2 regions of the Microbacterium sp. H37-C3 genome follow, and region 1 is predicted to be linked to the other one. Evidence: predicted binding sites of a transcription regulator. Region 1 holds the regulator's gene; the other holds the start of a gene.
What was found. Region 1 encodes LexA, which represses DNA repair genes until DNA is damaged. Its sites were predicted from a motif close to TCGAACANNTGTTCGA; they were not measured.
Positions count from the first base shown of each region.

Region 2: a site for LexA is predicted at 2,095-2,110, ahead of O1W71_RS15935 (HNH endonuclease signature motif containing protein). Genes of this name have one in related genera too.

Region 1 covers NZ_JAPVLR010000001.1:924,693-939,326, reverse strand. Annotated here, with positions in the region: gene O1W71_RS04680 (hypothetical protein) at 1-195, shown strand, start outside; gene miaB (tRNA (N6-isopentenyl adenosine(37)-C2)-methylthiotransferase MiaB) at 270-1,820, shown strand; gene miaA (tRNA (adenosine(37)-N6)-dimethylallyltransferase MiaA) at 1,817-2,821, shown strand; gene O1W71_RS04665 (GNAT family acetyltransferase) at 2,818-3,276, shown strand; gene dapF (diaminopimelate epimerase) at 3,286-4,155, shown strand; gene O1W71_RS04655 (class I SAM-dependent methyltransferase) at 4,192-4,833, opposite strand; gene hflX (GTPase HflX) at 5,108-6,436, shown strand; gene O1W71_RS04645 (prolyl oligopeptidase family serine peptidase) at 6,556-8,481, opposite strand; gene lexA (transcriptional repressor LexA) at 8,583-9,248, opposite strand; gene O1W71_RS04635 (LysM peptidoglycan-binding domain-containing protein) at 9,505-9,864, shown strand; gene O1W71_RS04630 (histidinol-phosphate transaminase) at 9,936-11,021, shown strand; gene hisB (imidazoleglycerol-phosphate dehydratase HisB) at 11,018-11,623, shown strand; gene hisH (imidazole glycerol phosphate synthase subunit HisH) at 11,620-12,282, shown strand; gene priA (bifunctional 1-(5-phosphoribosyl)-5-((5-phosphoribosylamino)methylideneamino)imidazole-4-carboxamide isomerase/phosphoribosylanthranilate isomerase PriA) at 12,341-13,087, shown strand; gene O1W71_RS04610 (SseB family protein) at 13,071-13,853, shown strand; gene O1W71_RS04605 (DUF1844 domain-containing protein) at 13,859-14,263, opposite strand; gene infC (translation initiation factor IF-3) at 14,491-14,634, shown strand, end outside.
Region 2 covers NZ_JAPVLR010000009.1:30-14,663, forward strand. Annotated here, with positions in the region: partial or broken gene O1W71_RS15925 (sigma-70 family RNA polymerase sigma factor) at 1-1,342, opposite strand, end outside; gene O1W71_RS15930 (hypothetical protein) at 1,339-1,923, opposite strand; gene O1W71_RS15935 (HNH endonuclease signature motif containing protein) at 2,145-3,563, shown strand; gene O1W71_RS15940 (helix-turn-helix transcriptional regulator) at 3,736-5,193, shown strand; gene O1W71_RS15945 (DUF7882 family protein) at 5,246-5,542, shown strand; gene O1W71_RS15950 (UDP-N-acetylmuramoyl-L-alanyl-D-glutamate--2,6-diaminopimelate ligase) at 5,661-7,148, shown strand; gene O1W71_RS15955 (hypothetical protein) at 7,219-7,587, shown strand; gene O1W71_RS15960 (SDR family oxidoreductase) at 7,721-8,743, shown strand; gene O1W71_RS15965 (ASCH domain-containing protein) at 8,769-9,284, shown strand; gene O1W71_RS15970 (alpha/beta hydrolase) at 9,437-10,741, shown strand; gene O1W71_RS15975 (DUF2156 domain-containing protein) at 10,757-13,267, opposite strand; gene O1W71_RS15980 (hypothetical protein) at 13,340-14,230, opposite strand; gene O1W71_RS15985 (LacI family DNA-binding transcriptional regulator) at 14,278-14,634, opposite strand, start outside.

The sequences.
Region 1 (14,634 bases):
GTCGTGTCGCTGATGGTCAATGTCCAGCCCGATCAGCCGAACGCGCCGCCGGACGCGACCTTCACGGCGGCGTCGGGCGAGTCGACCGCCGAGTACAAGGTCGCCGCTCTGCGGCTCGGACTTGCGGACGGCCTCGGCGGTATCGCGGCCGCGACGTTCGCCACGGCGTCGGCGGGTCCGGTCACCGCGCCCTGACGGTGCCGATCACCGATCGTGGGGTCGGCCTTCGCGGGTCGACCCCACGAGCACGCTCGTAGAATGAGGGAATCATGTCGACTCCCTCGAGCGCACCCACCCTCATCGCGCCGTCGCTCGCGGCGCGCACCGCCGACGGCCGCCCGCGCACGTACGAGGTGCGCACCTTCGGCTGCCAGATGAACGTCCACGACTCCGAGCGCCTGTCGGGTTCGCTCGAGAGCGCCGGATACCTCCCGGCTGATCCCGGCACCGAGGCCGACGTCATCGTCATCAACACCTGCGCGGTGCGCGACAACGCGGCCGGCAAGCTCTACGGCACCCTCGGGCACCTGAAGTCGCGCAAAGACAAGCACGACGGTATGCAGATCGCCGTCGGCGGATGCCTCGCGCAGATGGACCAGGCGGCCGTCCAGCAGAAGGCGCCGTGGGTCGACGTCGTCTTCGGGACGCACAACATGGGGGCCCTCCCGGGCCTGCTCGAGCGAGCGCGGCACAACGGCGAGGCCGAGCTCGAGATCCTCGAATCGCTCGAGACGTTCCCCTCGACTCTCCCGACGAAGCGCGACTCGGTCTACAGCGGCTGGGTGTCGATCTCGGTCGGATGCAACAACACGTGCACGTTCTGCATCGTGCCGCACCTGCGCGGCAAGGAGAAGGACCGCCGTCCCGGCGACATCCTGAACGAGATCCGTCTGCTGGTCGACGACGGGGCGATCGAGGTCACCCTCCTCGGCCAGAACGTGAACAGCTACGGTGTCGAGTTCGGCGACCGACAGGCGTTCGGCAAGCTCCTGCGCGCAGCGGGGGAGATCCCCGGCCTCGAGCGCATCCGTTTCACGAGTCCGCATCCGGCGGCGTTCACCGACGACGTCATCGACGCCATGGCCGAGACGCCGGCGGTCATGCCGCAGCTGCACATGCCGCTGCAATCGGGCTCCGACAGCATCCTGAAGGCGATGCGCCGGTCGTACCGCAGCTCGAGATTCCTCGGCATCCTCGATCGCGTCCGCGAGCGCATCCCGCACGCGGCGATCTCGACCGACATCATCGTCGGATTCCCCGGCGAGACCGACGCCGATTTCGAAGACACCCTGCGGGTGGTGGAGCAGTCCCGGTTCGCGAGCGCATTCACCTTCCAGTACTCGATCCGCGAGGGCACACCCGCCGCGACGATGCCCGACCAGGTGCCCAAGGCCGTCGTGCAGGAGCGCTACGAGCGCCTTGTCGCGCTGCAGGACCGCATCGCGCTCGAGGAGAACCAGAAGCAGCTCGGCCGTGAGGTCCAGGTGCTGGTCTCGTCGGCCGAAGGCAAGAAGGGCGCCGAGACGCACCGGCTCACGGGGCGCGCAGAAGACAACCGCCTCGTGCACTTCGAGGTGCCGGAGGGCTCCGAGACCCCGCGACCGGGGGATGTCGTGACGGTGACGGTGACGCACGCAGCCCCCTTCCACCTGCTGGCCGACAGCACGGACGGCTCGCCGCTGCGCGTCCGCCGTACCCGAGCCGGCGACGCGTGGGACCGCTCGCTGGCCGAGTCGTGCGGCGTGCCGGCTCCGGCCTCGTCGGATGGCGGTCCGCGCTCCGTCTCGCTGGGGCTGCCGTCCCTGCGCGTCGGCGTGTGACGGCAGCTTCGGGCCCGGGCACCGGCGGCAGCGAGGCTGCCGGAGCGCCGATCCTGTGGGCCGTCGTCGGGGCGACGGGCACCGGCAAAACGGGTCTCTCCCTCAACCTCGCCGCAGCGCTCGCCGCACGCGGCCGGTCGGCCGAGGTCGTCAACGTCGACGCGATGCAGCTGTACCGCGGCATGGACATCGGGACGGCGAAGCTCCCCGAGACCGAGCGCCGCGGCATCCCGCACCACCTGTTCGATGCGCTCGCCGTCACCGAGGAGGCCGCGGTCGCGTGGTACCAGGAAGTCGCGCGCCACACGATCGCGGCGATCCACGGCCGAAGAGCCGACGCGATCCTCGTCGGCGGTTCCGGGCTGTATGCGTCGAGCGTCCTGTTCGACTTCCGCTTCCCGCCGCGCGACGAGCGGTTGCGCGCGGCACTCGAGGACGAACTCGAGCGACACGGTGCCGGACATCTGTTCGCGCGCCTGCGCGCGGCCGACCCGGAGGCGGCCGATCGCATCGACCCGCGGAACGGCCGCCGCATCGTGCGCGCGCTCGAGGTGCTGGCATCGGGTGGACGGACGCACGGCGGAGCCCTGCCCGAGGCGCCGGTGCTCTGGATGCCGCGGACGCGGATCATCGGTACGGCGGTACCGCGCGACGAGCTCGTCCCGTTGCTCGACGTGCGCGTGGAACGGATGTGGGCTGCCGGGCTGCTCGACGAGGTCGAGGCGCTGCGACGGCAGGGCCTCGAACGCGGAGTGACGGCGGGTCGCGCCATCGGCTATGCGCAGGCGCTCGCGCAGCTGCGGGGCGACCTGACCGAGGGCGAGGCCATTGCGGAAACGCAGGCCCTCACACGACGCTACGCGCGCCGGCAGGTGTCGTGGTTCAAGCGCTATGAGAGCGTGCGGTGGGTCGATGCCCGGGAGGTCGGCGCGGAATCGCTTCTCGGTGCGGTGGCCCGACCGGGCGACACGTCACCCCGGTCGGAAGGGGACCACCAATGACGATCACCGTGCGCGCATTCGCGCTCGCCGATGAAGAAGCCGTCATCCGGCTCTGGCACGAGGCCGGTCTCACCCGTCCCTGGAACGACCCGCGTGCCGACATCAGGCGGAAACTCACCGTGCAGCCCGAACTCTTCCTCGTGGCCGTCGATCAGCCTGTCGACGGGACAGCGGAAGCCGTCGTCGGCACCGTGATGGCCGGTTACGACGGCCACCGCGGCTGGCTCTACTACCTCGCCTCGGCTCGGTCTCACCGCGGGCTCGGTATCGGGCGCATGCTCGTCACCGAGTCCGAGCGCCTGCTCGAGGCCATGGGGTGCCCGAAGGTGCAGCTCATGGTGCGGCCTGAGAACGAGGCGGTGCGCGGCTTCTACGACGAGCTCGGCTACCAGCCGTTCACCGTGTGGTCCGCGGGCAAGCGCCTCGTCGTCGATGGCCCGGGCGGCCCCGCCTAAGCTGGGCTCATGGCGACTCTCGCGTTCACCAAGGGGCACGGCACCGGCAACGACTTCGTGATCCTGGCCGACCCGGACGCCGACCTCGACCTGAGCGACGCGCAGATCGCGGCGCTCTGCGACCGCCATGTCGGCATCGGCGCCGACGGGCTGCTGCGCGTGGTCCGCTCGGCCGCGATCCCCGAGGGGGCGGATGCCGCGGCCGCCGGCGCTGAGTGGTTCATGGACTACCGCAACGCCGACGGCTCGAAGGCCGAGATGTGCGGCAACGGAACGCGGGTCTTCGCGCGCTACCTCGCCGACGCCGGCTTCGCCTCGATCGATGCCGGCCTCCGCATCGGCACGCGTGCCGGAGTGAAGACGATCACCCGGGCCGACAACGGCTTCGAGGTCGACCTCGGAACCTGGCGGGCCGAGGACGGCGACGTTCTCGTCCGCGCACGCGGGCTCGGCGTCGCGCGCCCCGGGCAGGGGGTCGACGTCGGCAACCCCCACGTCGTCGTGGCGCTCGCCGGGGAGGATGAGCTCGAAGGCCTCGACCTGACGGTGCAGCCCACCCTCGAGCCACGTCCGTCCGCCGGCGCGAACGTCGAGTTCGTCGTTCCGGCCGAGCCGCTCGTTCAGAACGGAGTCGGGGCCATCCGGATGCGCGTCTACGAGCGCGGCGTGGGAGAGACCCTGTCGTGCGGCACCGGGGTCGCAGCATCCGCTCTGGCCGTGCGCCACTGGGCCGGGGCTGCGGCACCCGACCGCTGGACCGTCGACGTGCCGGGCGGAACGCTGGGCGTGCGCATCGTGCGGCAGGCCGATGGCGAGCACGTGCTGCTCTCGGGCCCCGCGACGCTGGTCTTCTCGGGGCAGGTCACCCTCGCCGACTGATCCGAGCGCCGCGGCGTCTGGACGCTCGGCCCGTGATCAGGGCAGTTCGATCGCGCCCGTCGGGGGAGTGCCGTGCCGGCGCACCCGAAGCACGCGGAATCCGCGTCCGGTCGCGGCGCGCGAGACGCCATAGCCGTCGTCGAACGTCGCGGCGAGCCAGCGCTGGAGGGAATCCGAACCGAGGTTGCGCTGCACGACCAGCCACGCGTCGCTGCGTTCAGCCAGACGGGGTATCCAGCGCTGCAGCATCCCGTGGAGCTCGTTCTTGCCCACGCGGATCGGCGGATTGGAGCGAATGGTCCGGAATGCGACGTCGTCGGGAACATCGTCGGGCAGGACGGCGTTGACGTTATCGAGTCCCAGATCAGCGGCGTTGCGTCGCACCAGGTCGAGAGCCCGTTCGTTGACATCGACGGCCCACACCGTGGCGTGAGGCGACTCCAGAGCCAGCGACAGCGAGATCGGCCCCCAGCCGCAGCCGAGGTCGAGGAAATCCCCACCGGACGGTGCCGGCGGAGTATTGGCCAAAAGAACCCCTGTACCCGAATCCACGTGGTCAGGGCTGAACACCCCGCCCGCGGTCGTGACCTCGACGGCGTGACCCGCGAGGGTCACGCGGATACGGCGGAGGTTCTGTTCGCTGGACGGGGACGCGCTGAAGTAATGATCGCTCCCCATGCATCCGAGCGTATCGGAGCCGGACGTACCGGCGGGAGACTAGAATTCACGGATGCCCGGGCACGGGCATCCCGGGAAGAGAGTTATGACGCATATCACCACCCCCGACGGCGACGGCGACATCGCGGTGGACCCGGTCGATCGCGTGCTCGCGAGCGCGGAGACGCGCTCGTCGATCCGCGTCTTCGGCGGCGCGCAGGCGCTGCAGGATGAGTCGACGGTGTCGTACGGAGACACCGACGGCGACCAGTGGGATCGCGAGGAGCGCGCGGCGCTGCGCCGTGTCCCCGGCCTGTCCACAGAGCTCGAGGACGTCACCGAAGTCGAGTACCGACAGCTGCGACTCGAGAACGTCGTGCTCGTCGGCGTGTATCCCCAGGGGTCGCACGAGGACGCGGAGAACTCGCTGCGCGAGCTCGCGGCCCTGGCCGAGACCGCCGGTGCGGTCGTGCTCGACGGCGTTCTGCAGCGGCGGCCGCATCCGGACCCCGCCACCTACATCGGACGCGGCAAGGCCGCCGAGCTGCGCGACCTCGTCGCCGCCGTCGGTGCCGACACCGTGATCGCCGACACCGAGCTGGCGCCGAGCCAGCGGCGCGCCCTGGAGGATGTCGCGAAAGTCAAGGTTATCGACCGCACCACGGTCATCCTCGACATCTTCAGCCAGCACGCCAAGAGCCGTGAGGGCAAGGCCCAGGTCCAGCTCGCGCAGCTCGAGTACCTCCTGCCGCGTCTGCGCGGGTGGGGCGAGTCGATGAGCCGCCAGGCCGGTGGCCAGGTCGGCGCGGGCGGTGCGGGCATGGGCTCGCGCGGTCCCGGTGAGACGAAGATCGAGCTCGACCGGCGCCGCATCCGCACCCGCATGGCGCAGCTGCGCAAGCAGATCCGGGAGTTCGCGCCGTCGCGCGAGGCGAAGCGAGCCGAGCGTCGGCGCAACACGATCCCCTCGGTGGCGATCGCCGGTTACACCAACGCCGGCAAGTCGAGTCTGCTGAACCGGCTGACGAGCGCGGGTGTCCTGGTCGAGAACGCTCTGTTCGCGACGCTGGATGCCACGGTGCGTCGGGCCGAGGCCGCCGACGGGCGCGTGTTCACGCTCACCGACACCGTCGGCTTCGTCCGCAATCTCCCGCACCAGCTCGTCGAGGCGTTCCGGTCCACACTCGAGGAGGTCTCGGGCGCGGACGTCATCGTGCACGTCGTCGACGGCTCGCATCCCGATCCCGCGGCGCAGCTCGCGACCGTCCGCGACGTGATGGGCGACGTGGGCGCTCGCGCCACCCGTGAGCTCGTCGTCTTCAACAAGGCGGACCTCGTCGACGACGATGCGCGCCTGCTGCTGCGCGGGCTCGAGCCGACGGCCCACTTCGTGTCGTCCCGCACGGGCGAGGGCATCGACGAGCTGCGCGCCGCGATCGAGGATGCGCTGCCGCTGCCGGCTGTGGAGGTGCGCGCTCTCGTGCCGTATGACCGTGGCGACCTGATCTCGGCCGTGCACGAGAGTGGCCACATCGTCGCCACCTCGCACGAGGAGGACGGCACGGCCGTGCACGCGCACGTCTCCGAGCGTCTCGCGGCTGAGCTCGCGCCCTACGCCGTCTGATCACGCGGCCGGCGATACACCTGCAGGCTCGGCGGTGCTGGTGAGTCCTCCGCGGATGCGGAAGGCCTCACCAGCACCGCCGGCCTGACAGGCGTATCAGCGCCAGGCGATCGCCGGGCTCAGTCGAGCTCGATCGGCGCGACGCCGGGTGTGTCGAAACCGAACACCTGGCCGAGGAACGCCAGCTCGCTCTCCAGAGCGTTCACGATCGTCTCCGTCCGTCGGAACCCGTGCCCCTCGCCCGCGTACAGGACATAGGCGTGGGGCACGCCCTGCGCGACGAGTGCGTCGCGGATGGCCTCGGCCTGCGCCGGCGGCACGACGGCGTCCTCGTCGCCCTGGAGAAGCAGCAGCGGCACGCGGAACCCCTCGGCGTGGCTCAGCGGCGACCGCTCGATGTACACGTGCTCCGCTTCGGGAAGGGGACCGATCAGGCCGTCGAGGTAGCGCGCCTCGAAATCGTGGGTCTCGGCCGCGAGGGCGCGGGCATCGCCGACGCCGTAGCGCGAGACCCCCGCGCCGAACACGTCCGTGCCGACGAGCGCCGCCAACACGGTCCAGCCACCGGCCGACCCGCCCTCGATCGCGAGCCGTGACGCATCGGCGAGTCCGTCGGCGGCGAGGCCGCGTGCCGCCGCCGCGACGTCATCGACGTCGACGACGCCCCACTGGCCCTTCAGCCGTTCACGGTATGACCGGCCGTACCCGGTCGACCCGCCGTAGTTCACGTCGAGCACGCCGATGCCTCGGCTGGTGAAGTAGGCCGCCTTGGCGTCGGCGGTACCGCCCACGTGCGACGTCGGCCCGCCGTGCACCCAGACGAGGTACGGCGGCAGCTCGTCGGTCGGCGCCGTGACATCGGGGTTTGTCGGCGGATAGGCGAAAGCGTGCACCGGGCCGTGGGGACCCTCGGTGGTGATCTGACGGGCATGGGGGATCCATGCCTCGTCGATATCAGGGGTTCCGCCGCGCACCGCTGTCGGCTCGCCGCTGTCGAGATCGACCAGCCAGAGCCCGCTCGCCCCGGGCATGGCGCCGCTCACGAGGGCGCGGCTGCCGCGGACGTCCTCGATCTGCAGTCGAGCGGTGGCGGGGAAGGGGAGCGGGATCGCGCCGCCGTCGCGGTCGATGATCACGAGCTGGTCCGAGCCGTGCGTGCGGACGGCCACGACGCGGCCGTCGTCGAGCGGCGCGTACCACCGGGTGCCGAGGACCCACAGGCCACCACCCGTGTCGGCGTCGGCGGGGGAGACCGCGACGGGTGCCGCACCGGTCGCGGGGTCGACGCGATGGAGGTTCCAGCGCCCCGTCGGCTCGTCGAGCAGCAGCAGCTGGCCGTCCGATGTCCATTCCGGCTGCAGCGCGGCCGTGCTGCCGCCGGCTACCTCGCGGACACGATCCGGGGCGTCGAGCTCGATGACACGGATGCGGGTGCGGTCCCAGGGCATGTCGGGGTGATCCCACGCCACCCACGCGAGCTGTGATCCGTCGGGTGACAGTGCCGGCTGAGCCACGAAGTCGCTGCCCCCGGCGAGCTCCGTCACTCCCGCTTCGTCGCCCCTCGCGGCGTTCTCATCGCTGCTCGCGCCGTCGATCCGCACGATGTGTCGTTCCGGAGTGCGCCCCGGGCGCTCGCGCTCGCGCACCGCGAGGAGCGCGGCGTGCTGCCAGCGGAGACCGCCGTAGTGGGTGCCGCTCTCCTCGGGAGTGAGCGCCTCGGGCTCGCCGCCCGGGCGGAGGCGTCGAATGCGCTGGTCCGACTTGTCGACGAAGAACAGCTCGCCGTCGTCGGACGCCGTCCAGGCGCCGCCGCCATACTCGTGCACACGCGATCGCGCGTTCCCGGGCGCGGGGAGGACGACCTCTACAGAATCGTCGCGGCGGCGCATGACGGCGACGCGACCGGCCTCATCGGGAAGGGATTCGCCCCACCAGATCTCATCCCCGACGAAGCGCGCGCCGTCGAGGCGCAACGAGGACGCGCTGGCCCACGAGGCGGTCAGGGGGGAGGGCCAAGAACCGTACGGGAGTTGCTGCTGCGACATACCGCCACGCTACGCGAGCGGATCCGGGTCGTGCCGGGCGACGGGAGGGGATGCCGCCGAGTCGCGGCATCCCCTCCCGCAGTTCCGTCGGTGCGGCGAGGTCAGACCGTGCGGAGGACGGCGACGACCTTGCCGAGGATGGTGGCGTCATCGCCGAGGATCGGCTCGAACGCCGAGTTGCGGGGGAGGAGCCAGGTGTGGCCGTCGCGCTGACGGAGCGTCTTGACGGTGGCCTCGCCGTCGAGCATGGCCGCGACGATCTCGCCGTTGTCGGCGGTCGCCTGTGCCCGCACGACGACCCAGTCGCCGTCGCAGATGGCGGCGTCGATCATGGAGTCGCCGACGACCTTGAGCATGAACAGCTCGCCCTTGCCGACGAGCTGACGCGGCAGGGGGAAGATCTCCTCGACCTGCTGGTCGGCGGTGATCGGGACGCCCGCCGCGATGCGGCCCACGAGCGGCACGAGGGCGGCGTCGCCGAGGGCAGGCGCGGCGTCGGCGGGGTTCTCGCCGGCCGTGCCGGGGAGGTCGATGAGGACCTCCATTGCGCGGGTCTTGCCGGGGTCGCGGCGGAGGTATCCGCTCAGCTCGAGCTGGTTCAGCTGGTGGGTGACGCTCGACAGCGACTTGAGGCCGACGGCGTCGCCGATCTCGCGCATGCTCGGCGGGTAGCCGTTGCGGGCGATCGCGTGCTGGATCACCTCGAGGATCGCGAGCTGCTTATCGCTCAGATTCTTCCGTCGTCGCGTCTGCGGCTTCTCGCTCATACCGCCGGTCTCCTGTCGTCGCGCCCCGTCCCCGACCCGATGTCGGAGGTTCGTGGTGGGCTCTCGCTGTCGAAAAGGTAGCCCGATCCGACAGCGACATCACGGAACGCTCCGCGTGTCTCTTCGATCGGTCTCCGATTTCGGTGGGTGGTTGACACCACACAATATCGAAGATACGTTCGGAACCGAAGTTCGCACCCGCCTCTCCCGGCCGAGAGGCGGGAGCGAATCTTCCTACCGCTCCCGAGGAGATGTCATGACCACGATCGATGCCCGCTTCGCACCGGCCCCCCGCACCCGTCTGCGCCTGACGCGCCGCGGACGCCGCGTCATCGCAGCGATCGCCGCACTTCCCGCCGTCGTCGCCGTCACCGCTGCCGTGCTCTCCGGCGGGGGAGCACTCGCCTCCAACGAGGCGGGCGCGCCCGAGGGGTCGTTCACGACGGTGACCGTCATGTCGGGCGAATCGCTCTGGTCGATCGCTGAAGAGGTGGCGCCGGCCGCCGACCCCCGTGACGTCGTCGACGCCATCATCCGGCTGAACGCCCTCGGCTCTGGTCAGCTCGAGGCAGGCCAGACACTCGCCATCCCCGCCGAGTACGACGCCGCGAGCTGAAGCCCGCCGTCTTCGGCGCAGAAGCTGGGATGCGGCCACGCCGGACTCGGACGCGGCCTAGCATGGGTGGGATGAGCCCGAGTCTGGATGATCTGCCCCTCAGAGACGATCTGCGAGGCCTCACCCCGTACGGCGCCCCGCAGGCGCCGCTTCCGGTCGCGCTGAACGTCAACGAGAACACGCATCCCGTTCCCGAAGAGGTCGCCGACGACATCCTGGATGCCGTCGCCCGTGCCCTGCGCGACGTCAACCGCTATCCCGACCGCGAGTTCACGCACCTCCGCGAGTCCTTCGCCGAGTACCTCGGTCACGGCCTCACCCCCGATCGCATCTGGGCCGCGAACGGATCGAACGAGGTGCTGCAGCACCTGCTCCAGGCCTTCGGCGGCCCGGGGCGCACCGCCATGGGCTTCGGCCCCACGTACTCGATGTACCCGCTGCTGACGCGAGCCACCGGCGCGCAGTACGTCGCGGGCACGCGCGGCCCCGACTTCACGCTCGACCCGGCCTCCGCTGCGGCGCAAGTCTCCGAACTGCGCCCCGACGTCGTCTTCCTCTGCGCGCCCAACAACCCGACCGGCACGCCGCTCGGTCTCGACGTCATCGAGGCGGTGTACGACGCCACCGACGGCATCGTGATCGTCGACGAGGCCTATCAGGAGTTCGCGCCGCGCGAGAGCCCCTCCGCGCTGACGCTGCTCGGCGAGCGGGAGCGCCTGGTCGTCTCACGCACGATGAGCAAGGCGTTCGCCTTCGCCGGTGCGCGCGTCGGCTATCTCGCCGCCGACGCGACCCTCATCGACGCCCTGCGTCTCGTCCGCCTGCCGTACCACCTCAGCGCCCTCACGCAGGCGGCGGCGACAGCCGCGCTGTCGCACTCGTCGACGATGCTCCGGATGGTGGACGAGATCGTCGCGCAGCGCGATCGGATGTCGGCGACGCTCGATGCCCTCGGGTACCACGCCTACGAGAGCTGGACGAACTTCGTCCTGTTCGACGGGGTCGACGACCCGCGCGCCACCTGGCAGGCGCTCTACGATCGCGGCATCCTCGTCCGCGACGTCGGCATCCCGCACAGCCTGCGCGTCAGTGCCGGTACGGAAGACGAGACGACCGCGTTCCTCGAAGCACTGGCGTCGATAGACTCGGAGGCATGACCAGCCCCCGAACGGCCAGCATCCGTCGTGCCACGAGCGAGTCGAGTGTCGAACTCGAGCTCGACCTCGACGGGACCGGGATCAGCACGATCGAGACGACCGTGCCGTTCTTCGATCATCTGCTGACGGCGTTCGCGAAGCACTCGCTCACCGACCTGACTGTGCGCGCGACGGGCGACACGCACATCGACGCGCACCACACGGTCGAGGATGTCGCGATCGTGCTCGGGCAGGCGCTGCGCTCTGCGCTGGGCGACAAGTCGGGCATCTCGCGCTACGGCGATGCGCTCGTGCCCCTCGACGAGGCGCTCGCGCAGGCTGTCGTCGACATCTCCGGGCGTCCCTACCTCGTGCACACGGGAGAGCCCGAGGGATACGAGTACCACCTCATCGGCGGGCACTTCACGGGGTCGCTCGTGCGGCACACGTTCGAGGCGATCGCGTTCAACGCGGGCCTGACGATGCACGTCCGCGTGCTCGGCGGACGCGACCCGCACCACATCGCCGAGGCGGAGTACAAGGCCTTCGCCCGTGCCTTCCGGCAGGCCAAGGCGCTCGATCCGCTCGTGCACGGCATCCCCAGTACGAAGGGCGCTCTATGACCGAGGGTGACACGACCGGACGCGCGCCGCTCGTCGCCGTCCTCGATTACGGCTCGGGCAACATCCACTCGGCCGTCAAGGCCCTCTCCGCCGCGGGTGCGGACGCCCGACTGACCTCCGATCGTGGTCTCATCCGTGATGCGGACGGTCTTCTCGTTCCCGGCGTCGGTGCGTTCAGCGCGGTCATGGCCGCCCTGCGCGAGAGCCGCGGCGACGAGATCATCGAGCGGCGCCTGGCCGGGGGTCGCCCGGTGTTGGGCATCTGCGTCGGCATGCAGATCATGTTCGGCAACGGCGTCGAGCGCGGCGATGACACCGAGGGCCTCGGGCAATGGCCGGGCACCGTCACCGAACTGCAGGCGCCCGTGCTGCCCCACATGGGCTGGAACACCGTTCGTGCCGGGGCGGGGTCGACGCTGTTCGACGGGCTGCAGGACGAGCGCTTCTACTTCGTGCACTCGTACGGCGCCCAGGACTGGAGCCTCGAGGTCATGAAGCCCTTCGCCGAGCCCGTGCTGACCTGGTGCGACTACGGCGCGCCCTTCCTCGCGGCCGTCGAGAACGGACCGCTCTCGGCGACGCAGTTCCACCCCGAGAAGTCGGGGGCCGCCGGCATCCGTCTCCTCGCCAATTGGATCGGCGCCCTGCCGCGCCACTAGTCTCCCTCTGGTGCGCTCGCGTGGACGAGCGTGCATCCCGACCCACCCCTGGAATGTGATGAACGACTTCGCGTCCACCCCCGAACTGATCCTCCTGCCCGCCGTCGACGTCGCCGACGGGAAGGCCGTGCGCCTGACCCAGGGCGAGGCCGGCAGCGAGACGACCTACGGCGACCCCGTCGATGCGGCGCTCGCCTGGGCCAAGCAGGGTGCGCAGTGGATCCATCTCGTCGACCTCGACGCGGCCTTCGGCCGAGGCAACAACACCGCCGTGCTTCGCAAGGTCATCAAGCAGGTCAAGGGCGTGCAGATCGAGCTGTCGGGCGGCATCCGCGACGACGCGACGCTCGAGGCCGCTCTCGAGAGCGGTGCGACGCGCATCAACCTGGGCACTGCCGCGCTCGAGAACCCCGAGTGGGCCGCCGACGTCATCGGCCGCTACGGCGACGCGATCGCGGTCGGACTCGATGTCCGCGGCACGACGCTCGCCGCCCGGGGCTGGACCCGCGACGGCGGCGACCTGTGGGACGTCCTCGAGCGTCTCGAAGACGCCGGCTGCAGCCGATACGTCGTCACCGACGTGACGAAGGACGGCACGCTCCAGGGCCCGAACCTCGAGCTGCTACGCGAGATCACCTCGCGCACACCCAAGCCCGTGGTCGCATCCGGCGGTATCTCGAGCCTCGACGACATCGCCGCGCTGCGCGAGCTCGTGCCGCTGGGCGTCGAGGGTGCGATCGTCGGCAAGGCTCTCTACGCCGGCGCGTTCACGCTGGCCGAGGCGCTGGATGTCGCCGGAGACTGACGACGGCTGCGGCCACGCCGCCGACTCGGCGGGCGTTCCCTGGGAAGGGCGCAGCTTCGAGTCGAACCCTCACGCCGGTGACGACGGCTCCGCCGATCCCGCGCTGCTCGCGGCGCTCGAAGCCTTCCGCGCGGGGACCGGTGACGCCGTGGCGGTCGTCGAGGCGTATCGCGCGGCGCGGCTGCTGATCCCGCTCGTGCCCGAGAAGGGCGACGAAGGGGTCGGGCCGACGGGGCTGCGTGTCGACAAGACCCAGGAGCTGTCGATCGTCACGGTCGCGGCTCCTGACGGTCGGCGCGTTCTGCCGGTCTTCACGTCGGTGGCCGCACTCGCGCGGTGGGATGCCGTCGCCCGTCCGGTTCCGGCCGACGGGGTACGCACGGCGATGGCGGCGGCGTCCGACGACACCGACCTGATCGTGATCGACCCGGGCTCCGAGACCGAGTTCGTGCTGCGACGCCCCGCCGTCTGGGCGATCGGACAGGGACTGCCCTGGGAACCGGCGCCCACCTCGCCCGAGGTCTTCACCGCTCTCCAGGCCAGCATCGGCGGAGAGCTCGCGGTGCTCGACCTGTCGGTCGCGGCGGGTGATCCCGACGCCCGGATGCGCGGCCCCGAGCTGATCGTCCGGCTTCATCTCATCGATGGGCTGGATGCCGCTGAGCTCGACGCGGTGCTGTCGCGGCTGGCGTCGCGGTGGGCCGCCGACGACCGCATCGCGGTGCTCGTCGACTCGCTGACGGTCAAGCTGGTGCGCGCTTCCTGACCTCGTCAGTTGACGGGACCGGTGAACTTCTCGCCGGGGCCCTTGCCGATCGGGTCGGGGATCGTCGACGCCTCGCGGAAGGCGAGCTGCAGCGAGCGCAGGCCGTCGCGCAGCGATCGCGCGTGCATGTCGCTGATCTCGGGAGCGCCGGCGGTGATGAGCCCGGCGAGGGCGTTGATGAGCTTGCGGGCCTCGTCGAGGTCGAGCTGGGTGGCCGGGTCGTCGGCGAGCCCGACCTTGACGGCGGCGGCGCTCATGAGGTGCACGGCGGCGGTGGTGATGACCTCGACCGCCGGCACGTCGGCGATGTCGCGGGTCGCGGCCGAGGCCGCGCGCTCCTGCTCCTCCCACCGCTGGCGACGAGCCTCGTCGTCGGTGAAAGTGCTGTTGTCGGCGGGGTTCGTGTCCACGTGTCGCTCTCTGCTAGACTGTGCGGGCACCGGAGTGTTCTACTCCGGATCGAAAGAGGATCACATCCCACCCGCGCTTGCCGTTCCAGGCTACCGGGTCATGCACTCCGCTCCGTCCGTCTCACCGCGGCCGGGGTAGCCAGGGTGCGGAACACGAATGCCGACGCACGCGCGTCGTGCGGGGTGGATGCGATGCTCTTCCGCCCGGGTCGCGTCCTCGCGTCCCGGTGGCCACCACCGCACGAACAGGAGTTCCGCACATCAGCGATCCCCGCACCAACGACCGCATCCGCGTCCCCGAGGTTCGCCTCGTCGGCCCCGCTGGAGAGCAGGTCGGCGTCGTCCGTATCGAGGTCGCCCTGCGTCTGGCG
Region 2 (14,634 bases), on a different contig from region 1:
CTGGTGAGGGGGTGGCGGTGTCAGGGGTGGCGGGTGACGCCTGCGACGGTGCGAACGGTGCGGAGGGGGTGCTCGGCTCGCTCGGGCGGGGGGTGGTATCGGGGTTGCTGCGCGAGTCGTACGGAGGCGCCGGAGGTGCGGTCGGGGCCTCGGGTGCCGAGGGGTCGGACGGGGTGTCGGCCGTATCCGCATCCGCATCGGCATCCGCATCCGCATCCGCAGCGGCGCCCGGGGCCTGGCCCGAGTTCGGCGGCGAGGCCTGGGCTTCGGCGGTGCCCGAAGGCAGGTCGGCCGTGCTGAGCAGCGGCGCGGAGAAGGCGACCGCCGTCCCCGCGACGGCGATCGCGCCCGCGAGGAACAGCGGATGGCGCCACCCCTTTCGGGCGGCGGAACGCGCGGCGGTGCTGATCGGGCGCGGCGCGGTGCCGGTCGCACTGCTCGCGCTCGCGGGGCCGGCGGCGCCGGTCGCGCCGTTCGGGCCGAGGGCGAAGGTCGCCACCTGCGCGGCGCCCGACTGCGTCCACGCGCTGTACGACGCGGCTGCGGGGATCCCGACCACGAGAGGGACGAGCACGAGCGCCAGGCGCGACGAGATGTCGCGAGCCTCGATCCAGGCGAGCGCGCAGCCCTCGCACGTCGAGAGGTGCTGCTCGACGCGACGCGCATCGCGCCGCGACAGCCCGGACCGGGAGTGAGCACCGAGCATCTCGAGGGTCAGGCGGCATTCGTCGTCATCGGCGCGACGCAGCTGAGCCGATACCCACGCATCGCGGAAGCCGCGCCGCGCCCGAATGACGAGCGCCGACGCCGCGTTGGGTGCGAGTCCGAGCAACGGAGCGAACTGGCGCGGCTTCAGGCCGTCGACCTCGCTGTACCAAAGGGCTTCCTGCCAGCGAGTGGGGAGCGTTGCGAACGCCGCAGCGACGGCGCTCGACTCGAAGCCCGCGATCGCCGACCACTCGGCATCCGGAGCGGCCTCATCCGCGGCATCCTCGAGGTCGGTCGCGTACGTCTGCGACTGCCGCGCTCCCCACTGATGCGCGACGTTCCGGACCGAGGTGAGCAGATAAGGCCGAAAGCCCATCGACGGGCCGCCGCCACGTCGGATGGTCGACAGAATCCGAGCAAAGGCCTCGGCGACGACATCATCCGGGTCGAGCGATGTGTATGCGCGGGCGACGGCGTGAGCCGCGGCCGAGTGGCGCAGCCAGAGTTCGCCGTAGGCGCGCTGGTCGTCATCGCGCGCGCGATCGACGAGCTCGTCGTCGGAGAGCTCTGCCGGGGTGCGGGGCTCGCTGTCGTCCCGTGAACCCGATTTCGTGCGATGGGGGGTCGCGCTCATCGTGAGATTCCCGCGCGGAGGGGCACGCCCCATCGAGTGAACGGGTCGGACCGTTCGGCGTCGCCGATCGCCTCGAAGTTGCGCAGGTGACGCCGGAGGGTCGCGTACGCCTCGTACGAGAAGCCGCCGCAGACGATGGTCGCCGTGACGGCCTCACCGTGCGACTTGTCGGTGACGAGGATGACGCGGGCGGGCGCCCCCTCGCGGCTGGTCGTGCCCGACGAGCACACGAAGCCGACGTCGCCGCGCTGCCATGACCGCTTGCGGGCGTTCGGCCAGCCCCACGCGACCGTGAGAGTTGCGCCGTCGATCTCGATCCAGGACGGACGGATGGCATCCCGAGTGGCCTGCTGACCTCGTGCCCGCGTGCGACCGAGCAGCCACGCGCGGGAGCGGAACCTGATCGTGCCGACCCGGGTGGGCGGCTCGGCGGACGCGGGGGTGAGGCTGGTGGCGCGAGTGCGGTCGCGGTCGGGGCTGCGGGTGCGGGCTCCGGCGCGCGGCCGGTCGCGCCGGAGGGAAGCGCGGGTCCGGGTGCCCGTTTCGGGGGGAGCCGGACGGGCGTTCGTCGCAGGGTGCATGTTGATGAGACGTTCGAGGCGACGGATCGTGACGCGAAAACACGAAGAAAGTTGCGGGGGAGCCTCGTCGGACGAGGATTCGGACCGAGACTCATGGGCTGGCTCGGGCGGATGCCGGATCGTGGGTCCGTCAACTCCTCCCCAACCGGTCGAGCGGGCCGCGCTCTCTTGTCGAAGACATGTTCGATGGGGATGTCGTACCCTGCTGCGACAATGGGAACATGACATCGAACGGCGATCGCGGGCTCGGAGGCGAGGGCGCCTCGGGTGAGTCGACGCACGCCGCGGCTTTCGCGGGTTTCACCGAGGCCCTCGACCTCTTTCACGTCGGGGATGTCGCGCGGATGCGGGCGTTGGCGGAGCTGGGGCGGTCGGCTCTGCGTGAGGCGCGGCGCGACGGGGTACGAGGGATGGCGTCGGACATGGAGCTGCGGTCGGTCGCGGCCGAGGCCGCGGGGATGGCGCGACTCACCGACCGCAGGTTGCAGGGTGAGATCGACCACGCGATGACCGTCATCGACGACTACCCCGCGGTGTTCGAGGCGTGGGTGCAGCGGCGGATCGAACGTGGCCACGTGGATGTGGTCGTGCGCGTCGGCGCGAGGGTGCCTGAGGAGGTGCGGTCGGCGTACGAGGAAGCCGCGATCGCGGTGTGCGAGCGGGATGTGCCCTCACGGGTGCGGGGTGCGCTGGACGCGTTGGTGGCTCGGTTGCATACGCAGAACTTCACCGAGCGGCACAAGGCCGCGGCGGCCGAACGGTGCGTGCGGGTGTTCCACGGTTCGGATGGGATGTCGAATCTCGTCGCTAACCTTCCGACGGTCATCGCCGCGGGGATGCTCGACCGGCTGACGCAGATGGGGCAGTCGGTGAAGGACGCGCGGGTTGAGGGCGCCGGGGCGGAGGGCGCCGGGCCGGGCGGGGTGGATGCCGCGGAGAGCTCGGCGGCGGATGCCGCGGGGGCCGGCGAGTCCGCCGATACGCGAACCATGGATCAGCTGCGCGCCGACATCCTCGGTGACCTCGTCCTCGGTGGGGCGCCCGTCGTTGACCCGACCTACGGAACCGACCGGGCCGGTGGGCTCGGCGCGATCCGCGCACGCGTTCAGGTCGCCGTCACCGCCGAGACGCTGATGGGGCGTGACGAGAACCCCGCCGAAGCCGTCGGGGCCGGGCTCGTCGATGCCGACACCGTCCGGCAGCTCGCCGGGCAGGTGTCGGAGTGGGACCGGCTGTTCATCGACCCCGTCACCCGCACCCCGGTCGAGATCGACACCTACCGGCCCACGGCTTCGATGAAGAAGCTCCTGATGGCTCGGGATCAGCACTGCCGGTTCCCCGGATGCCGGCGGGCCGCGATCCGCTGCGAACTCGACCACACGGTCGATCACGCCCTCGGTGGGCACACCCACATCTTCAACCTCGCCCACCTCTGCCAGCGGCACCACTCGATGAAGCAGTTCACGAAGTGGGAGGTTCGGCAGGTCGGCGGAGGGGTCCTCGAATGGACCTCACCCCTCGGCCGGATCTACCGCGAAGACGTACCCATACCCGCGGTCTGCTTCACGATAGACACCACGGACCCGCCACCGGATGCCGCACCCGGCGGACCACCGCCGGGTGAACCGCCACCGTTCTGAGCCTGAGCCTGAGCCTGAGCCTGGACTCTGCGCGCACAGTCTCAGCAACGGGCATCACGACACGGAGTTCGCACGGTTATCGCGAAGTCGCGTCACGATTCGGGCTTCGCGCCATCCCCTCCATGACGATGCGATGAGCGCATCGCGTGAACGAACCATCCGGAGACCCATCGTGACGATCGAGCGCCGCGCCATCCTGCATCCGAGCCGCACCCACGAGCTCCGCGCGACGGCGCACCGCATCGTGAACGGCAGCCTGCCCGGTACCCTTCCGGCACGGCCCACCCAGGTCGACCTGGCTCAGCTGCGCACGCTCGACGTCGGCGTCACACCGCAGTTGTGGACCGAGGCGAACGTCCAGCTGCTCGAAGGGATGTTGATCGCGCGTGTGCGGCTCGACGACCTCGACAGCGCACTCGACCTCGTCGACGCCCACTTCGCCGAGGGGCGTCTGCGTGGCCGTGCGGTGCTCGGGCTCGACTCGCTGGGGTCGCTGTTCGCCGCGGTGGCCGAGACCTACGTGGTGGCCGGACGTCCGCGTGACGCTGGGCTGTACTCCTCACGGGCCCTCACCTTCGCCGTCAGCGAGGCCGTGCGTTACCGCGCGGCAGCCGTGCAGACCCTGGTCTTCGCGGTGAACGGCGAGTTCTCCTCGGCGGCGGCATCCCGAGAAGCGTGCGCCGACCTCGCCCGCACCAACCGATGGAACGTCGCCGACACCGACCATGCCCTGACCGTCGCCGACATCCTGCTGGGAGCCGGAATGCTCGACGCGCCCCGTACCGAGCGCGCCGCCGCTCTGCTGCGCTCGATCGCACCGCGCGACCCGTACGCGCAGCATGCCGCAGCCACGGCGGAAGCGATCGCGCTCGTCCTCCGCGGCGACCTCACGGCGGGAGTAGCCGGACTGCGATCTGCGATCGGAGGCGCATGGTCGCACCTCAGCCACCGGCTGATGCGGCAGCTCGCCCTCTCCGTCCTCGCCGAGGCGACCCTCGCGCAAGGATCGGCCCGGCGTTCGCTCGCCCTGCTCGAGGCGCTCGAATCGTCACCCAGCCACGCGGTGTGCTTCGAGGCCCACCGCGCGGCTGCCCACCTCGCGCTCGGCGACGACCGCGCGGCGCTCCACGCGACCGACGGATGCCTCGCGCTCGGAGCGGAGCACTGCCCGCGCACCCTCGCCATCGTTCTGGTGCGTCGGGCCGTCGCGCGTGATCGGCTGGGCCACAGCGCCGCCGCCGACGACCTGTTCGACGAGGCATGCAACCTGGCCCATCACGCCGGCGACCTCATCGCACCCTTCATCAGCGTGCCGCGAGAGCAGCTGGCGCCGCTACGAGAACGCCTCCGCGAGCGCCGCCCCGAGCTCGCCGCGGCGATTGCCGACGCGACAGAGGAGTTCCGCCGGCGGGAACCCCGCGCGCCGCAGGCGCTGCCTGCCCTGACACCCCGCGAGCGTTCCGTCGCCTCGGTGATGCGAGGCAGCAAGACCTATGGCGAGATCGCCGGGGAGTTCACGGTCTCCATCAACACGATCAAGTCGCAGATGCGATCGCTGTTCGCCAAGCTCGGCGTATCGACGCGCGATGAGGCCGTCGTCGTCCTCGAGCGTCACGGCTTCTATCTGTGAGCGGATGATACGCGCTGGCCTCGCGTTGCCCGCAGCCGCCTAAGCTGTGCCGGTGGGCAGATTCTTCTACGACAACGCGGCCAACTTCGTCGAGATCGACGATCGTGCGCTCGCGCATCTCAGGCTGGTTCTGATGACCAAGCTGCGGCGCGGCGAACCGCTGATGTTCGAGACGACCTCGCCGCACGGCACGAGCCGTCGCGATTTCTGGCTGCACCCCACGATCTCGGTCCAGTTCCAGTTCGCCGGCAGCCGCCAGCCGCAGATCAACCCGAAATGGATCGACGCCCTCATGGAATCGGCCAACAGCGCCGACGGTCTGCGGATGGTGCCCGAGCCCCAGAGCTGACGTTCTCCGTCTTAAGCGGCGCTTACGTTACGGTGCCAATCTCAGGCTCCGACGTGTTCTTCCCGCGGGTGACCGCCCGTTCATGGAACTGTCGAGTCAGAGATCGATGGGGCGGTACATGCAAGACGCTGGGGAGGGTCGGAAACTCGACCCTGATTGGTGGGCGACGGGGGTCGCCGGGGGGAACGTACCCGGCGGTCGCCTGCGCGGTGACAGCCGCACCGTGCAAGCCGGCGACGTCTTCGTCGCGCTCGGCCGAGACGAACGGGTCCGCGAGCACATCACGCAGGCGCTCGAGCGCGACGCGGCTCTCGTCCTGACCGACGCGAGCGTCACGCACGTCGATGCGCGGGTGCGCGGCATCCCGAACCTGGCCGCCGTCATCGGGCGGCTGGCCGACCAGTACACCGGTCATCCGTCGGCCGACATGACCCTGGTGGGCGTGACCGGCACGAACGGCAAGACCTCGACGGTGCAGCTCCTCGCCCAGAGCTGGGAGCTCCTCGGACACCGCGCCGCCACCATCGGCACGCTCGGAGCCGGCTTGTTCGGCGCTCTGGCGAAGACATCGCTCACGACCCCGTCGGTGGTCGACATGCACGAGCTCCTGGCCGACATCCGGCGTGCCGGCGCCGACGCGGTCGCGATCGAGCTGAGCTCGCACGCCCTCACCCAGGGGAGGGTCGAGGGATGCCACTTCGACATCGCCGCGTTCACGAACCTCACCCGCGACCATCTCGACTACCACGAGTCGATGGAAGCGTATGGCCGGGCCAAGCAGGGCGTCTTCCGCCTTCCGGGTGTGCGCGCCGCGGTGCGGAACATCGACGACCCCTATGTCGCGGGCATCGCGCTCCCCGCGGGACTCGACGACGTCACCGTCTCGACGTCCGGCGCAGCGGCGGCGACGGTCCGCGCCGACGACATCCGGATGCGGGCCGACGGCGCCGACTTCACTCTCGCGATCCACGGCGACCGCTTCGAGGTCGCGTCACCGCTCATCGGCCGGTTCAACATCGACAACCTCGCGATGACGGCGGGCATCCTCCGTGCGCAGGGCTTCGCCCCCGACGCCATCGCGCGGGCAGTGGGGGAGATCCGCCGGGTTCCCGGACGCATGCAGGTCGTGTCGCCCGGCGCAGGCCCGCAGGTCGTCGTCGACTACGCCCACACGCCCGACGCCCTGCGGCAGGCCCTCATCGCCCTGTCAGGCGGTGCCGGCCGGCTGACCGTCGTATTCGGCTGCACCGGCGACCGCGACCGCGGCAAGCGACCCGAGATGGCCGTGATCGCCGAAGAGCTCGCGCAGACGATCATCGTCACCGACGACGATCTGCATCACGAAGACGGCGACGCGATCGTCGCCGACATCCTGGCCGGTTTCCGCTCGGTCGAGAACGTCCGCGTCATCCGCGATCGAGCGGCCGCGATCGCGATGGCCGTTGCCGCCGCCGGCCCCGACGACATCGTCCTCATCGCAGGCAAGGGCCACGAGTCGGTGCAGATCATCGGCGACGACGCCGTCGCCTCCGACGATGTGTCGATCGCCACGGGCGCCCTCCGGGAATGGCGCGAGAAGCACGCGCTGCTTCCCGACGGTCGATAATTCGATTCATCACCGTATCCAGCCGGGAACGGCGGGCTTTTTCATTCGGGATATGACAAGATTCGACGTGATGAGCGATGACATCCCGCGGGTCCCCGTGCGGACCAAGACCCTCCTGGAGGAATGGGTCGCCGAGTTCCTCGAACAGGGGAAAGTGCCCGGCGTCTCGGTCAAGGTCGCCATCCAGGACGGGTCGGACGGGCTCGACACCGGACTCGTCATCGTGCACCTCGAGAATGCGCCCGCCGACGTCTACATGCAGCCGCGGGCGATCGACGACCCCGAGTGGGAGGCGACCCTCACCGCCCGGTCCGACGACCTCACCCTGACGCCCTATCAGATGGCCGGTCTTGCCGCCGAGGTCGCCTTCGCCGGCAACCTGTGCACGTTCCTGCAGTTCAAGTCGATCGAGTGGGACCGGATGTCGGGCATGCGCTGATCGCGCACGCCGAGACCTTCCCCTAGACCATCGCACCCTGCCTGGCAACAGGTGCGTTCCCGCGCGCTCGCGTGCCGACAATGGTCGCGATCGCGAGCTTCCACCGTGGATGCCTCGGTGGAAGGAGATCGTCATGGCTGCAGCGAGCGGGCGCGGAGTCGCCGTCGTCACCGGGGGAAGCGCGGGCCTCGGCCGAGCCATCGTTCGTGAGCTCGCGCACCGCGGCTGGGACGTCGCGGTCCTCGCGCGCGGACGTGACGGCCTCGACGGCGCTGTCGCCGACATCGAGGCGGCGGGCCGGCGCGCGCACGCGGTGTCGGTCGACGTGGCCGACGCGGATGCCGTCGACCGGGCCGCCGCCGACGTCGAGAACACCCTCGGCCCGATCGACCTGTGGGTCAACAACGTCATGTCGGGGGCGATCGCCACGTTCCTCGACACCTCGGCCGACGACTTCGACCGCGCCACGGCTGTCACCTACCTCGGCACCGTCAACGGCACCCGCGCGGCGCTCCGGCGGATGCGCGACCGGGACCGCGGACACATCATCCAGATCGGGTCGGCGCTCGCCCACCGCGGCATCCCGCTGCAGGCGGCCTACTGCGGCGCGAAGCACGCGATCCACGGCTTCACCGATTCCGTCGTCTCCGAGCTCACGCACGAAAAGAGCCGCGTCGCCGTCTCCATCGTCGACATGCCCGCCCTCAACACGACCCAGTTCGGATGGGTGAAGTCGAACTTCCCGCAGCATCCGCAGCCGGTACCGCCCATCTTCCAGCCCGAGGTCGGCGCCCGAGCCGTCGCCGACGTCGCCGACAAGCCGCGCCGGCGCACGTGGGTGGGGGAATCGACCGTCGGCCTCATCCTCGGCACTCGCGTCGCCGGGCGCTTCCTCGACTGGTACCTCGCGAAGAACGCCTGGGAGGGGCAGTTCGCCCCGCAATCCGACGCCGCCACGACCGCGCCGAACCTCTACGAGCCGGTGCCCGGTGATCACGGCGCCCACGGCGCCTTCGACGATCGTGCGCGGAACGGAAGCGTGCAGACCTGGGCCATCCGTCATCGCGCCCCGCTGTACACCGCGGCGTCGGCGGCGGCGTCCGCGGCGCTCGTCGGCCTGATCGCCGGCGCGAGGGCGGTGACGCGGCGGCGCTGAGACCGGCGGGTGCGAGGATCGAGGGATGAGCGAATACAGCGGATCATCCCGTGCCCTGCCCCTCGATGAAGCCGCCGCGGCCGAGATGTGGGAGCAGTACCGGACGGCGCACCCGGAGGCCGTGCTCGCTGCACCCGAGTACACCGTCGAGCACTTCGGTGACAATGCGCACCTGGCCGATGAGCTCCTCGGGATCGTGCTCGCCGGCGGCAAGCGTGCCACCGCCGAGCTCGTCGCCGACTTCGTCGCCCGCGGCGATCTGATCCCGCGGATCGGATCGCACTGGATCGCCTGCGACAGCACGGGCGCTCCGCGCATCGTCATCCGCACGACCGAACTGCGCCTGGGGCCGTTCACGAGCGCGGATGCCGCGTTCGCCGCCGACGAGGGCGAGGACGACCTGTCGCTCGAGAGCTGGCAGCGCGAGCACCGGCGCTACTGGACGCGCGTCGCCGCCGCCCGCGGGGCGGAGTGGTCGGAGGACGAGGACATCGTCTTCGAGCGGTTCTCGGTCGTCTGGCCGCCCGAGCACGCCGACTGAGCCCGCCCGCGTCGCGGCCATCCCCGACCTGATGAAACCGCCGCGAAAACCGGGCCGCGCGCGGGGTCGAGCACGCGGTCCGGTTTACGCTGAGGACGGGTCGGTGAGCCCGCCGCGCCATCCCGGCTCGACGCGACCCTCGGGAGGTCGATGTGAACTGGCTGCTCAACGTCAACATCCTCTCCGGACCCGCCGTCGTGATCACGTGCGTCCTCGCCGCCCTCGCGTTCGTGTCGCTCGTCGTGCTGCGACCCAGCCGTCGCTGGCAGCGCCGCAGGTGGACGCTGACCGCCGCGGCGGCGGCCGTCGGCGCGGGTCTGTTCGGGATGGCGCTGACGTGGCTGCTGGCCGATCACTACAACCTGTTCGGCGTCGTCCTCACCGCCGACTCGCGTATGTGGATCGCGCTCGGCTTCGCCGCCATCGGAGTCGCCCTCGCGTCACTGTGGCGGCCGACCTGGCGCCGTGCCGTCGCCGCGCCGCTCGCGATCGTGCTCTTCGCGGCTACCGCCGCCATGGGCGTGAACATCGCGTTCGGCCAGTACCCGACCGTGCGCACCGCGCTCGGGCTGCCCGTGTTCGGCGCCGCCGATCTGCCGTCGGTCGACAGCGACGCCGACCGCCCGACGATCGCGGACTGGACCGCGCCCGAGGGGATGCCGTCGGCGGGGGAGGTCGGCACGGTCACCATCCCGGCCACCGACTCCGGATTCTCCGCCCGACCTGCCGTCATCTACCGCCCGCCCGCGGCTCTCACCGACAACCCGCCGCTGCTCCCGGTGCTCATCGTGCTCTCGGGACAGCCGGGGCTGCCCCAGGACCCGCTGATCTTGGCGCACCTGCAGCAGACGCTCGACGCCTACGCCGCGGCTCACGACGGCCTCGCGCCGATCGTCGTCTCGCCCGACCAGCTGGGCTCGCGCGACGCCAACCCCATGTGCATCGACTCACCGCTCGGGAAGTCGGCCACCTACCTCACCGTCGACGTGCCCGCGTGGATCAAGGCCAACCTGCCGGTCCTCGACGCCCCCGACTTCTGGGGGATCGGCGGGCTCTCGCAGGGCGGTACCTGCTCGATCCAGCTCGGGTCCGCCCACCCCGAGCTCTTCAGCGCGATCCTCGACGCCTCGGGTGAGGAGTTCCCCTCGCTCGGCGACGAGGCGACCACCATCGCGCAGGGCTTCGGCGGTGACCGGGCCGCGTACGAGGCGGCCAAGCCAGCCGCGATCATGGCCGCCCACGCCCCTTATCGCGATATGACCGCGGTGTTCGGCGTGGGCAGCAATGACGACGGCTTCCGCCCGGGGGTGCAGCGGATCTACCAAGCGGCGCAGGCTGCGGGAATGGATGCCACCTACGTCGAGGCCCAGGGGAGCGCCCACGACGCGACATCGTGGTCGTACGTCTTCCAGCAGGGGCTGCCCATCATCGCGGACCACTGGGGCCTGGGCCGCTGAACCGCTGAGCCGCGGCTAGCGCAGCGCGCCCGCCATGCGCACCGCCTGCGACAGGGTCAGCGTGGGCAGGTAGCAGCGGGTGAGCGCGACCCCCAGCGCGGGGAGCATAGCCGGGTCGGGATACACGGCCCATAGCGGCACGAACTCGGGCTGGAACTTGCGCTTGAAGTTCAGCAGCGACCGGAACCCGTACGCCGGCTCGAGCAGCCCGCCCAGCAGGTCGAGCAGCCGCGCGACATTGGTACGAGCGGCGTCATCACCGAGCTGCGTCGAGGCGAGCGGCGACCCGGACAGGCTGAGGAGCGTCAGCCCATCGCCTTTCATCCGGTCGGCGGCGGCGCCGATCACGAACTCCATGATCCCGTTCATCGCATCGCCGCGCCGGCGCATGAAGTCGAGCGTGTATCCCGTCACCGTGCCGTGCTCGAACATCGGCAGCCAGCTCGTGACCGCTTCGATCCGGCCGCTCTCGTGGACCGCCATCATGATGCGCACCGCCGGGTCGTCGAGCTCGTCGACGCCGCCGAGGGTGAACTCCATCTCGGGCAGCGACCGGTCGGCGACCCAGCCCTCGGAGATCTCACGGATCTGGGCGTGCTGACCCGCGGTGAGCTCGCGCCATGAGGTCCACACCGCGGTGATGCCCGAGCGGGATGCGCGGTTGGTGGCGGTACGGATGTCCTGGCGCTTCTTACCGGCCGTGTTCCAGTCGGGCAGGTGGAGCACGGCTTCCTCGGCGACTGGCATCCGCTGCCAGCCGAGGTGATCGAAGATGCTGCCCTCGCGTGCGTCGACGCTGTAGAACACCGCCGTCCAGCCGTGGGCTCCGCAGAACTCCACGAAGTTCGACACGACGTCGGGGCGGTCGTGATCGGGGCCGAAGGGGCCGCCGAGGGTCACCGCGATGGTGCCGCGCACGCGGTAGGCGATCGCAGCGTCAGCGTCGGGAGCGAACCAGTACGAGTTGCCGCGCCAGGTCGACATGAACGACAGCGTGTCGCCCCCGCCCCGCTCGAGCACGCCCCGGGCGCGCAGGCGGTCGGGTGCGTCGAGCACGGTGCGCGGATTCAGGAGCACCCGAGCGACCGCCACGATCAGCAGCATCCAGAACACCAGCGACGGCAGGTACCACAGTGCCTGCGCGGCGGCCGATTCGGGCACGAACTCGACGATGTCGGAGGGGATGAGGGTCGGCGGCACGAGGCGCAGCGGCAGCGCCCGCAGCACCATCACGGCGTCGATCCCCGGACGGAAACCGTCGGCGAGGAGGAGCGTCCCGACGAAGGAGGCAGCGAGCGTCACGGCGGTGCCGATCGCCACGGTGAGGGCGAACGTGCGCTTGGCCGTAGCGGCCGTCGAGACACGCGCCGCCCCGCGGAACGCGATCAGCACGACCGCCACGGCCAGCGGCACGATCGCCCCGACGATGACGCCCGTGAGCGTCTGCCAGACGAAGTCGGCGGTCTCGGGGTCGACGGCGGCGCCGATCGCGGCGACCGTGTCGGGCTCGATCACGAGGAAGGTGTAGACCATCCCCGCGAAGATCGCGAGATTGATGGCGACCGCGACCGCGAGCGCGATGCGCCGCCCGCCCCGGATGCCCCAGGCCGCGAGCAGCAGGACGATCAGCGGCAGCAGCGCCACGACACTCGACCAGCCCTGCAGGTCGGCGATGGAGGAGAAGTCGTCGGGGCACGGCGCGCCGGGCGAACCGAAGGCGCACACCTGGCCGTCCACCACGCTCAGCGGATCGATCGAGAGGTACCCGTAGATCGACAGCAGTCCGGCGCCCGAGCCCGACGCGGTCGCCACGACCGGGCCGATCGCGGTGATCGCGACGATGGCGGCCAGCAGGACGCGCTTCTCGTAGTACGAGCTGCGCACCAACCGGAAGCCGCGGACGCGGCCCCCCAGCGCGAAGCCGAGCGCGAAGCCGACGGGAACCGCGAGGAGCGAGAACAGATCGTTCGCGCCGCCGGAGTAGAGGTAGAGCGTGATGGCGGAGAAGAGCGCCAGCAGCCTCGTGCGGCGGCGCCAGATCGTCCCGAAGAAGGCGCTCGCCGCCATCGCCGTCGCCAGCAGCGGGGCGGTGGGGGAGAAGACGTCGACGGCGGGTGCGTTCAACGGGATGCCGGCGAGGTAGGTCTGCTCGAACAGATCGATCGCGAACCCCAGGAACGACGCCGCGACCCCGCCGACGACGTACGCGATCGCGGTCCGCAGGCTTCCCATCGCGCGCTCCGCCGCGCCGACGACGAGGATCACGAGGACGACGAACGCGACGAGCGCCGGCACCGTCTCCACGACGAAGAGCGAGGTGAGCGAGCTCCACCAGTGACGCACCGCGGTGCCCGCCGGGTCGGCGTCGTCGACCGGGATGAAGCCCCAGTCGATCGGCTGGAAGATCATCCCCGCGACGCTGAGTCCGATCGTCAAGGCCGCGATCAGCAGCGTCACCGGTCGATGGCGCGACCACCAGCGCGCGCTCGTGGCGAAGGTACGCAGGTCGCGCAGGGGTGACGTCACCTGACGCACGATAGTGGCTCCGCCTGTGGGCACAGAGTCCACGCACAGCTCACGCTTATCCGGCTCGAACCCTCATCCGGCTCGTACGGAGCCGAACCACAGCGCGAAGTAGTAAGCGAAGTTGCGGTTGCCGTACGACGAGCATGGGCCGCCCGAGCCCCACCCCGCCGACAGCGCGGCCGGGTCGGGCTGATAGGGCGTGTAGTTGTACAGCGCCGCCGTCGCGTCGTTCTCGATCGCGACATCCGTTCCCCCGCACGCGGGGTCGGGGTGGAAGGCGATGAAGTGCGTGCCCGGCTGGCGCATGAAGCCGGATGCGCGGTACGAGGCCAGGTCGGTCGCCCCCGCGACGATCTGCGCGCCCACGCCTTCGTACTCCGGGTCGCAGGGAGCGGTGTCGGGACAACTCGCCCCCATCGCCGCCCGCAACCGTCCCTCCGTGGGCGCCCGGGCGGCGCGGCCCTCGACCAGCGACTGCTCCTTCTGCAGGGTGACGAGGATGACGCGGGCCGAGATCCCGCAGGCCTCCTGCACCCGGTGGATGATCTCCGCGACCGGCAGCTCACCCCCCTCGATCGCGCGGCAGATGACGTCGCCGGTGCGTTGCGAGACCCGAGCCTCACGCGACGAGATCCCCGCGGTGGCGACGTTCAGACACGCGTCATTGGCGCACTCGCCGATCCGATCGTCGAGGAACGCCTGGATCTCGGCGGCGGAGAGCGCGTCGTGATCGAAGAACAGGGCGTCGTCGATGAGGTTCCCGGGATCGATGTCACCGACGTTCGGCGGGAGTTCCCGCGGCTCCTTGGCCGGCTGCGGCTGCGCGCCGGGGAGCGCCGAGAGATTCGCCGCCGTCACCCCGATCGCGACGATGACGGTGACGAGCAGTCCGGGGACGAGAACGAGCACAGCCGCGATCCCGATCCGGCGACGGCGCCGCCGCATCCGGGATCGAGAGGCCATGGGAACGATCGTGCCGCACCCGGTCACGAGAACGCTGGGAGCGGCGCTCAGCCGTCCGACACCGACGACTGCCGGACGATGAGGCGGGTCGGCAGCGGGGTGGCCTCGGTGACGACATCGGGCTGCTCCACCACGAGGAGGACCTTCTGCATGATCAGGGCCCCCAGCGCCGGGAAGTCCTGCTCGACCGTCGTGAGCGCGGGATGGAGGAACGCCGCTTCGGGCACGTTGTCGAATCCGACGATGCCGACGTCCTCGGGCACCCGCAGACCGCGTTCGCGCAGCGCCGACAGTACTCCGATCGCCATGTGGTCGTTGCCCACGAAGATGCCGTCACCCGCGGCGATGTCGCTCTCGATCGCGATGCCGAACCCGCTCGCAGCCGACCAGTCGCCGTAGGTGAG